Regions from separate parts of the Actinacidiphila sp. bgisy145 genome, predicted to be linked through region 3. Evidence: riboswitches for the same ligand, from Rfam matches in the RefSeq annotation. Region 3 holds a riboswitch; each other region holds the start of a gene.
What was found. Region 3 has a riboswitch for cobalamin ahead of metE (5-methyltetrahydropteroyltriglutamate--homocysteine S-methyltransferase). Riboswitches for the same ligand answer to the same signal wherever they lie in the genome.
Positions count from the first base shown of each region.

Region 1: another riboswitch for cobalamin. It lies ahead of AC3ERT_RS30660 (CbtB domain-containing protein); the one in region 3 lies ahead of metE (5-methyltetrahydropteroyltriglutamate--homocysteine S-methyltransferase).
Region 2: another riboswitch for cobalamin. It lies ahead of cobN (cobaltochelatase subunit CobN); the one in region 3 lies ahead of metE (5-methyltetrahydropteroyltriglutamate--homocysteine S-methyltransferase).
Region 4: another riboswitch for cobalamin. It lies ahead of AC3ERT_RS23140 (cobalamin biosynthesis protein); the one in region 3 lies ahead of metE (5-methyltetrahydropteroyltriglutamate--homocysteine S-methyltransferase).

Region 1 covers NZ_JBYIRL010000044.1:42,182-45,434, reverse strand. Annotated here, with positions in the region: gene AC3ERT_RS30670 (bifunctional o-acetylhomoserine/o-acetylserine sulfhydrylase) at 1-503, shown strand, start outside; gene metX (homoserine O-acetyltransferase MetX) at 506-1,744, shown strand; cobalamin riboswitch at 1,743-1,898, shown strand; gene AC3ERT_RS30660 (CbtB domain-containing protein) at 1,938-2,156, shown strand; gene AC3ERT_RS30655 (CbtA family protein) at 2,184-3,050, shown strand; gene AC3ERT_RS30650 ((2Fe-2S)-binding protein) at 3,099-3,253, shown strand, end outside.
Region 2 covers NZ_JBYIRL010000002.1:66,359-69,611, forward strand. Annotated here, with positions in the region: gene cobN (cobaltochelatase subunit CobN) at 1-1,325, opposite strand, end outside; cobalamin riboswitch at 1,510-1,632, opposite strand; gene AC3ERT_RS02050 (hypothetical protein) at 1,717-3,253, shown strand, end outside.
Region 3 covers NZ_JBYIRL010000015.1:152,568-155,820, reverse strand. Annotated here, with positions in the region: gene AC3ERT_RS16195 (MFS transporter) at 1-792, shown strand, start outside; cobalamin riboswitch at 888-1,106, shown strand; gene metE (5-methyltetrahydropteroyltriglutamate--homocysteine S-methyltransferase) at 1,282-3,253, shown strand, end outside.
Region 4 covers NZ_JBYIRL010000026.1:49,420-52,672, forward strand. Annotated here, with positions in the region: gene AC3ERT_RS23130 (SDR family oxidoreductase) at 1-601, shown strand, start outside; gene AC3ERT_RS23135 (SDR family oxidoreductase) at 617-1,540, shown strand; cobalamin riboswitch at 1,650-1,781, shown strand; gene AC3ERT_RS23140 (cobalamin biosynthesis protein) at 1,893-2,849, shown strand; gene AC3ERT_RS23145 (cobyric acid synthase) at 2,858-3,253, shown strand, end outside.

The DNA of each region.
Region 1 (3,253 bases), on a different contig from region 3:
GGGTGCAGCTGCTGCGCGACCTCGGCCCGGCGCTGTCGCCGCACTCGGCGTTCCTGCTGCTCCAGGGCGTCGAGACGCTGTCCCTGCGGCTGGAGCGGCACTCCTCGAACGCGCAGGAGCTCGCGGAGTGGCTCCAGGCCCGCGACGAGGTCGCGGCGGTGCACTACCCGGGCCTGCCCTCCAGCCCCTGGTACGAGGCCGGGCAGCGCTACCTGCCGCGCGGTGCGGGCGCGGTGCTCGCCTTCGAACTGCGCGACGGCGCACAGGCCGGCCGGCGGTTCGTGGACGCGGTGCGGCTCTTCAGCCACCTGGCGAACATCGGCGACGTGCGCAGCCTGATCATCCACCCGGCCTCCACCACGCACAGCCAGCTCGACGAGGCGCAGCTCGCGCAGACCGGTGCGACGCCCGGCCTGGTGCGGCTGTCGGTCGGCATCGAGAACGTCGCGGACCTCAAGGCGGACCTGGAAGCAGGGTTCCGAGCGGCCAAGGGCGCGTCCTGACCGTGCCCGGCACGCCGCCGGTCCCCGGCGCCGGATCGCCCGCCGGCGCCGCCCCGGAACCCGCCGGCGGGGTCCTCCCGCCGCCCGCCTCCGGGGCGTGGCGGCCGGGGGACCCGCCCGGGCGGCGGCGCTGGCACCGCGCTCCGGGGCCGCTCCGGCTGGAGGCGGGCGGCGAACTGCCGGAGGTGCGGCTGGCGTACGAGACGTGGGGCCGCATCGCGCCCGACGGGTCGAACGCGGTCCTGGTGCTGCACGCGCTGACCGGGGACAGCCACGTCGCCGGTCCTGCCGGGCCCGGCCATCCCACGGCCGGCTGGTGGGACGCGCTGGTCGGGCCGGGCCGGGCGCTGGACACCGACCGCTTCTTCGTGGTGGCGCCCAACGTGCTGGGCGGCTGCCAGGGCAGCACCGGCCCGGCCACCGCCCGGCCGGACGGGCGGCCGTGGGGCGGCGCCTTCCCGTTCCTGACCCAGCGCGACCAGGTCGCGGCCGAGGCGGGCCTGGCGGACGCGCTGGGCATCGACCGGTGGGCGCTGGTGGTCGGCGGGTCGATGGGCGGCATGCGGGCGCTGGAGTGGGCGGCCGGCCGCCCGGAGCGGGTCGGCGCGCTGCTGCTGCTCGCCTGCCCGGCGGCGGCCAGTGCCGAGCAGATCGGCTGGGCGTCGGTGCAGTTGCGGGCGATCCGGGCCGACCCGGCCTGGCGCGGCGGCGACTACCACGGCGCCGGGCCGGGCGGCGGCCCGCACGCCGGTCTCGGCCAGGCCCGCCGGCTGGCGCACCTGACGTACCGCAGTGAGCCGGAACTGCGGGCGCGCTTCGGCCGGGACCCGCAGCGCGGTGAACTGCCCTGGCACGGCGGCCGGTACGCGGTGGAGTCGTATCTCGACCACCACGCGGACAAGCTGGTGCGCCGGTTCGACGCGGGCAGCTATGTGGTGCTCACCGAGGCGATGAACGCCCATGACGTGGGGCGCGGGCGGGGCGGCACCGCGGCGGCGCTGCGGCGGGTCACGGCGCCCGCGCTGGTGGCCGGGGTCGACTCCGACCGGCTCTACCCGACCGCGCAGCAGGAGGAGTTGGCGGCGGGCATCCCGGGCGCGGACCGGACGCGGACGATCCACTCGCCGTACGGGCATGACGGCTTCCTCATCGAGGTGGATCAAGTGGCGGCGCTGGTCGGGGAGTTGATGCCGCCTCCGGCGGCGCGGCGGCCCCCGCGCGGTGTGGCGGGAAGCAGGTGACATGCGTTGACGTGCCGGTTCGCCCGCCCGTACGCTGGTCGTTCGTGATGGTGTGAGGAAGCCGGTGGAACTCCGGCACGGTCGCGCCACTGTGTACCGGTCGCCTCTGGGGGCGTCCGGGAGTCAGATACTCCGCCGTCACGCCGCCCCACTCGAACCGAGGGACGCTGTATCCCCGAAGGAGGCCCCACCCGTGAGTTCTGTGTCCACCCCTTCGTCGACCGAGGCCACGCCGGTCGTCCTGCCCGTCTCCAAGGCGGTGCTCTGGCTGGTCGGCAGCGCGCTCCTGGCGCTGGCCGCCTACTACTTCATCGGCGTCGACCAGGGCGCGGTGTCCGTCTTCGGCCGGGACATGCACATCCACGAGTTCGTGCACGACGCGCGGCACTTCCTCGGCTTCCCCTGCCACTGACGACAACAGGCAGGCGGACAACTCGACATGGAGAAACGACTCGTACTGCGCGGCGTGCTCGCCGGCGCGATCGGCGGGCTGCTCGCGTTCGTCTTCGCGCGGATCTTCGCCGAACCGCAGATCAACCGGGCGATCAGCTACGAGAGCGGCCGGGACGCGGCGCAGAACGCCCTGGACAAGGCCGCGGGCCTGCCGGTCTCGCCGGACGGCCCCGACCTGTTCAGCCGCACCGTCCAGGCCGATGTCGGCATGGGCGTGGGCCTGATCCTCTTCGGTGCCGCCATGGGCGCCCTCTTCGCGGTGGTCTACACGGTGTGCCTGGGGCGGGTCGGCGGCGTCCGGCCGCGCACGCTGGCGCTGCTGGTGGCCGGCGGCGGCTTCCTCGGCTTCTACCTGGTGCCGTTCGTGAAGTACCCGGCGAACCCGCCCGCGATCGGGCACGAGGACACCATCAAGGCCCGCACCGGGCTCTATCTGGTCATGGTGGTCTGCTCGATCACGCTGCTCGCGCTGGCGGTGTGGCTGGGGCGGAAGCTCCAGGGGCGGTTCGGCACGTGGAACGCCACGCTGCTGGCCGGTGCGGCCTTCGTGGTCGCCATCAGCGTGGTGATCGGCCTGCTGCCCGCGCTCGGACACCTGGCCGCCAACCGCGAGCAGTACGGCAACCACGCCACGGAGACACCTCAGCCGCTGACCGACCCGGCGGGGCGGATCGTCTACCCGGGCTTCCCTGCGGACGTGCTGTTCCGGTTCCGCTTGTACTCGGTGGCCGCGCAGCTGCTGCTGTGGTCGGCGATCGCGCTGGTCTTCGGGCCGCTTTCGGAGCGGGTGCTGAGCGCCTCGCCGACCGGCCGCGCCGCGCGGGCGCCCCGGGTCGGCCCGGTGGAGGCGTGAGGGGGCGCCTCGGCGCGCCATCCCGCCCTGCCGCGGCAGGGTGGCGCCGTGCACGGCGATGAGACGAGAGCGGCCCTGGCGGAGCTGGGGCCGTTCTTCGCGGTCGAGAGCGCTGCGGCGGCCGACGCGGCCGGCGGCGGCTCCGGCTGGCGGTCGATGGCCGAGCTGGCAGACGGCAGCGGCGTGCTGGCCGCCCGCGTGGC
Region 2 (3,253 bases), on a different contig from region 3:
GCGTACCAGCGGCGGTAGTCGGCGGCGGGGACCCGGACGGGGTTGCGGGCCAACTGCTCCTCGGTGAGCCAGTCCTGGTCGTGGCCGCCGGCGTCGATGAGGGCGCGGATGAGGGCGTCGCCGGGGTGGAGGGGGGAGCCGTCGGAAGGGGTGACGTCGGAAGGACCGCCGTCGGACGGCGCGTCGAGGCCGGGGACGGGGTCGGGCCCGAAGTCGTAGCCCTCCTCGCGCAGGCGGCGCAGCAGGGCCATCGCGCTGGCGGGGGTGTCGAGGCCGACCGCGTTGCCGATGCGGGAGTGCTTGGTGGGGTAGGCGGACAGCACCAGGGCCAGGCGCTTGTCGGCGGCGGGTATGTGCCGCAGCCGGGCGTGCCGTACGGCGATGCCGGCCACGCGGGCGGCGCGCTCGGGGTCGGCGACGTAGGCGGGCAGGCCGTCGGCGTCGACCTCCTTGAACGAGAACGGGACGGTGATCAGCCGCCCGTCGAACTCGGGCACCGCGATCTGGGTGGCCGCGTCGAGCGGGGAGACGCCCTCGTCGTTGGCCAGCCACGCGGCGCGCGAGCCGGTCAGGCACAGCGCCTGGAGCACGGGGACGTCCAGGCCGGTGAGCGCGCCCGCGTCCCACGCGTCGTCGTCGCCGCCCGCGGACGCGTCGGCGGGGCGGGTGCCGCCGGCGGCGAGCACGGTGGTGACGATCGCGTCGGCGGCGGACAGTTCGGCGACGAGTCCGGGCTCGGGGGTGCGCAGGGAGGCGACGAAGTACGGCAGCGCCCGGGCCCCGGCCGCCTCGATCGCGTCGCACAGGGCGCCGACGAACGCGGTGTTCCCACTCATGTGGTGGGCGCGGTAGTAGAGCACGGCGACGGCGGGGGCGTCCGCGGGCGCCGCGGCGGCCGTACGCTCCAGCGGGCCCCAGGAGGGCGCGGGCGCGGGCGGTTCGAAGCCGTGGCCGGTGAGCAGCACCGTGTCGGACAGGAAGCGGGCGAGCTGCTCCAGGTTGGCCGGGCCGCCGTGCGCCAGGTACGCATGCGCCTCGGCCGCGAGGCCCACCGGCACCGTGGACGCCGCCATCAGCTGGGCGTCCGGCGCCTGTTCGCCGCTCAGCACCACCACCGGCAGGGTCGTCGCCAGCAGCGCGTCCAGCCCCTCCTGCCACGCCCGCAGTCCGCCCAGCAGGCGTACGACGACCAGGCCGACGCCCTCCAGCAGCTCCGGCAGCAGCGCCACGTCCACCCGCGTCGGGTTCGCGAACCGGTACGCCACCGGTCCCCCGGCCGCCCGAGCGCTGAGCAGGTCCGTGTCCGACGTGCTCAGCAGCAGCACCCGTTCGGGATGCGGCCCGCCGAGCCCCTGCTCACCGGCGGGCGAAGGCGCTTCGGCCGGGGGCAGTTCCTCGGCACCCCGCACCGGGGCGGTGGTGCTGGAGTCGGCGGAACGGGGCAACTCGGATGATCCGGTCACAACGAAAACCCTTCCTCGGGGTGTCCGCGCCCCGGGTGGTGTCGGACGGCGGGAGTTCCTGGCTCGCTCGACCGCCGGAGGCACCGGTGGCCAAGTTCACAGTGGCGGGACCGCGCCGGATTCGCACCGGGCTTCCTCCCCTGTCGCCGTCTGCGGCAATGGCGAACCGGAAGGTCCGCACGGGGAGCATAGTAAGCGCCGTAGGCATTCGGCAGATGACCCGATTTGTGGCACGGTCGGTATGCTCGCCGCCATGTCCACCGCCCCCGACCAGCCCGTCCAGCCGCCGCGGCCGGCCGCCGACGCATGCCCGGCGGACGTCAACGCGGCGGTAGGGGAAGGCGCCCGGGCCCCGCGCGGCCGGGCGGACGCCTGCCCGGGGGCCCTTCGGCTGCACACCGCCGACGACGGCGCGCTGGCCAGGGTCCGCGTCCCGGGCGGTGCGCTCGGCGCGGCGCAGGCCGAACGGCTGGGCGAGGCGGCCCGGCGGTTCGGCGACGGTGATGTCCATCTCACTTCGCGCGGCAACGTCCAACTGCGCGGCCTGGCCGCGGGCTGCGGGGCGGAGCTGGCCCAACTGCTGGGCGCGGCCGGGCTGCTGCCGTCGGCGGCGCACGAGCGGGTACGGAACGTCGTGGCGTCGCCGCTGTCGGGCCTGGACGGGCAGGGGCACCTGGACGTCGGGGGCTGGCTGCGGGAGCTGGACGGGCTGCTGTGCGGGAGCGCGGCGGCCGCGGCGCTGTCCGGGCGGTTCCTCTTCGCGCTGGACGACGGGCGCGGCGACGTCGCGGCCCTGGGACCCGACGTGACGCTGCGCGCGGCGCCGGACGGGACGGCGCTGCTGCGGATCGGCCGCAACACGGCCCTCCGCCTTCCCGCCGCCGACGCGCCCCGGGCCGCGCTGCTCGCCGCGGAGGGCTTCCTCGCCGCGGCCACGCCCGACGGCGGCGGCGAGCCCACCGCGTGGCGGGTGGCCGACCTGCCCGACCGCGGCGCGGCCCTCACCGCGGACCTCGCCGGCCGTCTCACCGCACCGCCCGCCACCACCGCGGCCCCGCCCGCCGCCTCCCCCGCCGGCACCCGGGGGGAAGCCGCACACACCGCCTCCCCCGCCGGCACCCGGGGGGAAGCCGCACACACAGCACCCACAGTGCCCCCCGCAATCGGTCCCATCCCGCACCCGGCCGCCCCCGGCGGCCCCCTCGCCCTCTCCGTCCTCGCCCCCCTCGGCCGCCTCACCCCCGACCAGTGGCGCGCCCTGTGCGCGCTCGCCGCCCGCACCCCGGCCGCGCAGCTGCGGCTCACCCCGTGGCGCGGCGCCGTCGTCCCCGGGGTGCCCGCCGACCGGGCCCGGGCGGAGCTGGCCGCGCTCGCGGCGGCCGGACTGGTGACGGACCCGGGCTCCCCGTGGGTGGGCGTGAGCGCGTGTGCCGGGCGGCCCGGCTGCGCGAAGTCGCTCGCCGACGTCCGCGCGGACGCGGCGGCCCTCGTCCACCCGGCACCCGGGGACGCCGAGCCCTCCCGCCCCACCCCCGGGAGCGGGGAACCCGGGGACACACAGCCCGAGGGCACACAACCCGGGAGCGGGGAACCCGGGGGCACCACCCCCCGCCCCCTCCCCGTCCACTGGTCCGGCTGCTCCCGCGCCTGCGGCCGCCCCCGCACCCCCGACCGCGTCGAAGTCGTCGCCACCTCGAACGGCTACCGTGTGGACCTCTTCCGTACCGGGGCCCCGCTGCGAAGCGCCCACCCCCGGCCCGCCGACCTCGCCGCCACCGTGGCGGCCGCGC
Region 3 (3,253 bases):
CTGCTGCCGCTGAGCCAGGCGTCCAGTTGGGGCTGGTCGTCGCCGACCACGATCGGCCTGCTGGTCGCCGCGGCGGTGCTGCTGGCCGGGTTCGTGGTCTGGGAGCGCCGCGCGGCCTCGCCGCTGGTCGACGTCCGGGTCAACGCCGCGCCCGCGCTGCTGCTGACGAACGTCGCGTCCGTCTGCGTCGGCTTCGCGCTGTTCGCCACGCTCATCGGCACCGCCTCCTACGTGGAGGCGCCGCGCGTGACCGGCTACGGCTTCGGCTCGTCCGTGGTGGTGGGCGGCCTGTGCCTGCTGCCCAGCGGCGTGGCGATGCTCATCCTGTCGCCGGCCTCGGCGGCGATCACCAACGCGGTCGGGCCGAAGATCACCCTGGCCATCGGCGCGACCATCGTGGCGGCCGGCTTCGTGGTGCGGATCGCGCTCACCGGCCACCTGTGGGAGATCATCCTCGGCACCAGCATCGCCGGGGCCGGCACCGGCATCGCGTACGCGGCCATGCCCGCGCTGATCAACCTCGCCGCGCCGCGCTCGGCCCTCGCGGCCGCCAACGGCCTCAACTCGCTCTTCCGCTCCGTCGGCAGCTCGCTGGCCAGCGCGGTCGGCGGCACCCTGTTCGCCTCGCAGGTGATCGTGCTGGGCGGCCAGGCCATACCCTCCCTGCACGCCTACCGGCTGCTCTTCGGGATCTGCGCGGGCGCGGCCCTGCTCGGCGCCCTGATCGCGCTGACGGTGCCCACCTCGCCGCAGGAGGAGGAAGCCGCGCAGGCGGAACCGGTACCGGCCTGACGCTCCCCGCCTGATGCTCCCCCGGCCGGGTGGAACACCCCGGCCGGGGCCGCCGGGACGGGAAAAGGGGCGGCCCGGCGGCGCCCGCGCGATCTATGCTGGCGGGTGCAGCTGGTTCGCCCCTGCCCGCCAGGCAGGCGCGTCGCAAGAGGGAACCCGGTGGGAATCCGGGACTGCCCCGCAGCGGTGAGTGGGAACGACCGCCGTCAGACGCACTGGGTCCGCCTCGGACCTGGGAAGCGACGGCCAGTAGGTGTCTGCCCCCGGCAGGCGTGCCCGCGAGTCCGAAGACCTGCCCGTTGCCCGTACGCGACCACTCGCGTGCGGAAGTCCCGGTGACCTCGTGGGCGGGTCGGCGTACATGGGCAGGCAGGTGGACGAGCGCGCGCCGTCGTCGGTGCGCCGGGTCCGTACCGGTCCGGTGTGCCGCCTTCGCACCCTCGTCCCGTCGCCGGGATGCCAGGGAGACATCTCGCGAAGGAGAGTTCCGTGTCAGCGAAGTCCGCAGCCGCGGCAGCACGGGCCACCGTGTACGGCTACCCCCGCCAGGGACAGCACCGGGAACTGAAGAAGGCCGTCGAGGGCTACTGGAAGGGCCAAGTCGGCGCCGACGCCCTCCGGCAGACCGCCGCCGGCCTGCGCCGCGCCAACTGGCGGCAGCTCGCCGGGGCCGGCCTCCACGAACTGCCCACCGGCGACTTCTCGTACTACGACCACGTGCTCGACACCAGCGTCATGGTCGGCGCCGTGCCCGAGCGGCACCGCGCGGCCGTCGCCGCCGACCGGCTCGACGGCTACTTCGCGATGGCCCGCGGCACCCAGGACACGGCGCCGCTGGAGATGACGAAGTGGTTCGACACCAACTACCACTACCTGGTGCCCGAGTTGGGTCCGGACACCGTCTTCCGCGCGGACTCCTCCCAGCAGGTCGGCGAGCTGCGCGAGGCCCTCGCGCTCGGGTACGACGCGCGGCCGGTGCTCGTCGGCCCCGTGACCTACCTGCTGCTCGCCAAGGCCGCGCCCGGCGCGCCGGCCGGGTTCGAGCCGCTGTCCCTGCTGGACCGGCTGCTGCCGGTGTACGCGGAGGTGCTCGCCGACCTGCGGGCCGCCGGCGCGGCGTGGGCGCAGCTCGACGAGCCCGCCCTCGTACAGGACCGCACGCCGGCCGAACTGGCCGCGGCCGACCGCGCCTACCGCGCGCTGGGCGGCGCCGCCGACCGGCCGAAGCTGCTCGTCGCGTCCTACTTCGACCGGCTCGGCGAGGCACTGCCGGTGCTGGCCGCGGCCCCCGTCGAGGGCCTGGCACTGGACTTCACCGGCCCGGCCGCCGCCAACCTCGACCACCTCGCCGCCGTCGGCGGGCTGCCCGGCAAGCGCCTGGTCGCCGGTGTCGTCGACGGCCGCAACATCTGGATCAACGACCTCCAACGGTCGCTGTCCACGCTCGGCACCCTCCTCGGCCTCGCCGACCGCGTCGACGTCGCCGCCTCCTGCTCGCTGCTGCACGTGCCGCTGGACACCGCGCCCGAACGGGACATCGACCCGCAGGTGCGGCGCTGGCTGGCCTTCGCGCGGCAGAAGGCCGCCGAGGTCGCCACGCTCGCCAGGGGCCTGGCCGAGGGCACCGGCAGCATCGCGGGCGAACTCGCCGCCTGCCGCGCCGCCCTCGCCTCCCGCGCGGCCTCCCCGATCACCCGCGACCCCGCCGTACGCGCCCGGGTCGCGGCGGTCACCGACGCCGACGCCCACCGCGCCCAGCCGTACCCGGAGCGGGCCGCCGCCCAGCGGGCCCGCCTCGGGCTGCCGCTGCTGCCCACCACCACCATCGGCTCCTTCCCGCAGACCGCCGAGCTGCGCACCGCCCGCGCCGACCTGCGCGCCGGGCGGATCGACCCGGCCGGCTACGAGGAGCGGATCAGGGCCGAGATCGGCGAGGTGATCTCCTTCCAGGAGCGGACGGGCCTGGACGTGCTGGTGCACGGCGAGCCCGAGCGCAACGACATGGTCCAGTACTTCGCCGAGCAGCTCACCGGCTACCTCGCCACGCGGCACGGCTGGGTCCAGTCCTACGGCACCCGGTACGTGCGCCCGCCGATCCTGGCCGGGGACATCTCCCGGCCCGGGCCGATGACCGTGCGCTGGACCTCCTACGCGCAGTCGCTGACCTCACGCCCGGTCAAGGGCATGCTCACCGGCCCGGTCACCATGCTCGCCTGGTCCTTCGTCCGCGACGACCAGCCGCCCGGCGACACCGCCCGGCAGGTCGCCCTCGCACTGCGCGACGAGGTGGCCGACCTGGAGGCGGCCGGGACGGCGGTGATCCAGGTCGACGAGCCGGCGCTGCGCGAGACGCTGCCGCTGCGCGCGGCCGACCGCCCCGCCTACCTGGCCTGGGCGACCACGGCCTTCCGGCTCACCACCGCGGCGGCCGGTCCGGCCACCCAGATCCACACCCACATGT
Region 4 (3,253 bases), on a different contig from region 3:
CGCCGCGGAGATCACGGGCGCCGGGGGCCGGGCCGTCACCGTCGGCGGCGACGTCGCCGACGAGCACGCCATGGCCGCCGCCTTCGACACCGTGGAGGCCGCCTTCGGCGGGCTGGACGCCGTCGTGCACACCGCCGGCGTGATGCGGCTGAAGCCGATCGTCGACCTGGACCTCGCGGAGCTGGACGCGGTGCACCGCACCAACATCCGCGGCAGCTTCGTGGTCGACCAGCAGGCCGCCCGCCGACTGCGCGCGGGCGGGGCCATCGTGAACCTCTCGACCTCCGTCGTGGGGCTCCAGTTCCCCGGCTACGGGGCCTACACCGCCAGCAAGGGCGCCGTCGAGGCGCTGACCCTGATCCTCGCCCGCGAGCTGCGCGGCCGGGACATCACCGTCAACGCGATCGCCCCCGGGCCCACCGCCACACCCCTGTTCATGGCCGGCAAGGACCAGGAGACCGTCGACCGCCTCGCGGCCCAGCCCCCGCTGGAGCGCCTGGGCACCCCCGAGGACATCGCCGAGGTGGCCGCCTTCCTGGCCGGCCCCGCCGGCCACTGGGTCAACGGCCAGACCGTCCGCGCCAACGGCGGAATCATCTAGGAGGCAGGAACAGCCATGACACCAGCCACGACACACCGCACCGGTCCGAAGGTCATCGTCGTCACCGGCGCCTCCAGCGGCATCGGCAACCTCGCCGCCCGCTTCCTGGCCGGGGCCGGGCACACCGTCTACGCGGGCATGCGCGCCACCGCCGACCGCAACGCCCCCCGCGTGGCCGAACTCGCCGCGTACGCAGAGGCGGAGGGCGTGGACGTGCGCGGCATCGAGATGGACGTGCAGGACCAGGCGTCCGTCGACGCGGCGATCGAGCAGGTCACCGCCGAGCAGGGCCGGCTGGACGTGGTCGTCCACAACGCCGGCCACATGGCGCTGGGCCCGACCGAGGCGTTCACCCCCGAACAGCTCGCCGCGCTCTACGACGCCAACGTCCTGTCCACCCAGCGCGTCAACCGCGCCGCGCTGCCGCACCTGCGCCGCCAGGGCGAGGGGCTGCTGGTGTGGGTGGGGTCGTCCTCCACCCGCGGCGGCCACCCGCCGTTCCTCGCCCCGTACTTCGCGGCGAAGGCGGGCATGGACGCACTGGCCGAGAGCTACGCCGCCGAGCTGGTCCGGTTCGGCATCGACACCGTCATCGTGGTGCCGGGCGCCTACCCGTCGGGCACCAACCACTTCGCCCACGCGGCCCGGCCGGCCGACACCGTACGGGACACCGCGTACGACGAGGCGTACGGCGCGGTGCGCGACTCCATGGCGCAGGCGCTCACCGACCTCTTCCCCGCGGGGCGGACCGTGGACGAGGTCGCGGACGAGATCGTCCGGGTGGTCGGACTGCCGCAGGGCGAGCGGCCGTTCCGCACCCACATCGACCCCAGCCGCGACGGCAGCGAGGTCGTGTCCGCGGTCAGCGACCGCATCCGCGCGGAGTTCTACCACCGCATCGGCATCCAGGAGCTGCTTCCCGAGCACGCCTCCCTCTGAGCCGGCCGCACGCCCACCCGTCGGCGCGGGGCCGCAAAGCCGCAGGCAGGCCCGGTTGACGGGGTTTCTCCGGGCGTGGTGAACTGCCGGGAGCAATGCGGCGGCAGGAGAGGAAGTCGGTGCGAATCCGACGCGGTCCCGCCACTGTCACCGGGGAGTGCACTCCCGAAGCTGGAGGCCACGGCCGGCGCACGCCGGCGGGAAGGCCCGGGAGTGCGTTGATCCGGGAGCCAGGAGACTCTCACCGCCGGTCACGTCGAGCCAGGGCGCGGACCCTGAGTGAGGACTTCGCCATGCCCTGCACGCAGGCGGCAGCCGCCCTTGCGGCCGCCGGTACCCGGATATCCGCGGCATGAGCGGCCGCCACCGTGCCTACGCGTACGGCGCCGCACTCGGCTTCCTCGGCGACCTCCTGATCGGCGACCCGCGCCGCGGCCACCCGGTGGCCGGGTTCGGGCGGGCCGCCGGCGCCCTGGAGCAGCGGATGTGGCGCGACGACCGGGGCGCCGGCAGCGCGTACGCGGCGCTGTGCGTGGGCGGCGCGGTGGCCGCGGCCGCCGTCGCCGAGCGGGCGGCCCGGCGCCGCCCGCTGCTGGGCGCGGCGCTGGCCGCGGCGGCCACCTGGTCGGTGCTGGGCGGCACTTCGCTCGCCCGGGAGGCCCGCACGATCGGCGCGGCGCTTCAGGCCGGCGACCTGGCCGCCGCCCGGGACCGGCTGCCGCACCTGTGCGGGCGGGACCCGGCCGCGCTGGACGCCGACGCGCTGGCGCGGGCGGTGGTGGAGTCGGTCGCGGAGAACACCTCGGACGCGGTGGTCGGCGCCCTGGTGTGGGGCGGGCTCGCGGGGGTGCCCGGGCTGGTCGGCTTCCGTGCCGCCAACACGCTGGACGCGATGGTCGGCCACCGCTCCCCGCGGCACCTGCGCTTCGGGTGGGCGGCCGCCCGGCTGGACGACGCGGCCGGCTACCCCGGCGCGCGGCTGACCGCCCTGCTCGCCGCGCTGGCCGGGCCGTATCCGCGCAGCGCGCTGGCCACCGCGCGCCGGGACGGGCCGCGGCACCCCTCGCCCAACGCCGGGCCGGTCGAGGCCGCGTTCGCGGGGGCGCTGCGGGTGCGGCTGGGCGGCACCCTGGCGTACGGGGGGCGGGTCGAGCACCGGCCGGTGCTGGGCGCGGGGTTCCGGCCGCCGCGGCCGGCCGACATCGGGCGCGCGGTGCGGCTGTCCCGCCGGGTCGGCGCGCTCGCGCTGGGCGCGTCGGTGCTGCTGTCGGCGGCCCGCGGCCGGACCGGCACGAGGGGTGCGCGGTGAAGGGGCTGATGGTCGCCGGGACCGGTTCGGACACCGGCAAGAGCGTGGTGACCGCGGGGATCTGCCGGTGGCTGACCCGGCAGGGCCTGCGGGTGGCGCCGTTCAAGGGCCAGAACATGTCGCTCAACTCGTACGTGACCCGGGAGGGCGCCGAGATCGGCCGGGCGCAGGCGATGCAGGCGCAGGCGGCCGGGGTGGAGCCGTCGGCGCTGATGAACCCGGTGCTGCTCAAGCCGGGCGGCGAGCAGCGCAGCCAGGTGGTGGTGCTGGGCAGGCCGGTCGGCGAGCTGAGCGCGCGCGGCTACCACGGCGGCAAGCAGGCGGAGTTGCTCGGCACCGTGGTGGACTGCCTCCAGGAGCTGGGCCGTACGCACGACGCGGTGGTCTGCGAGGGCGCGGGCAGC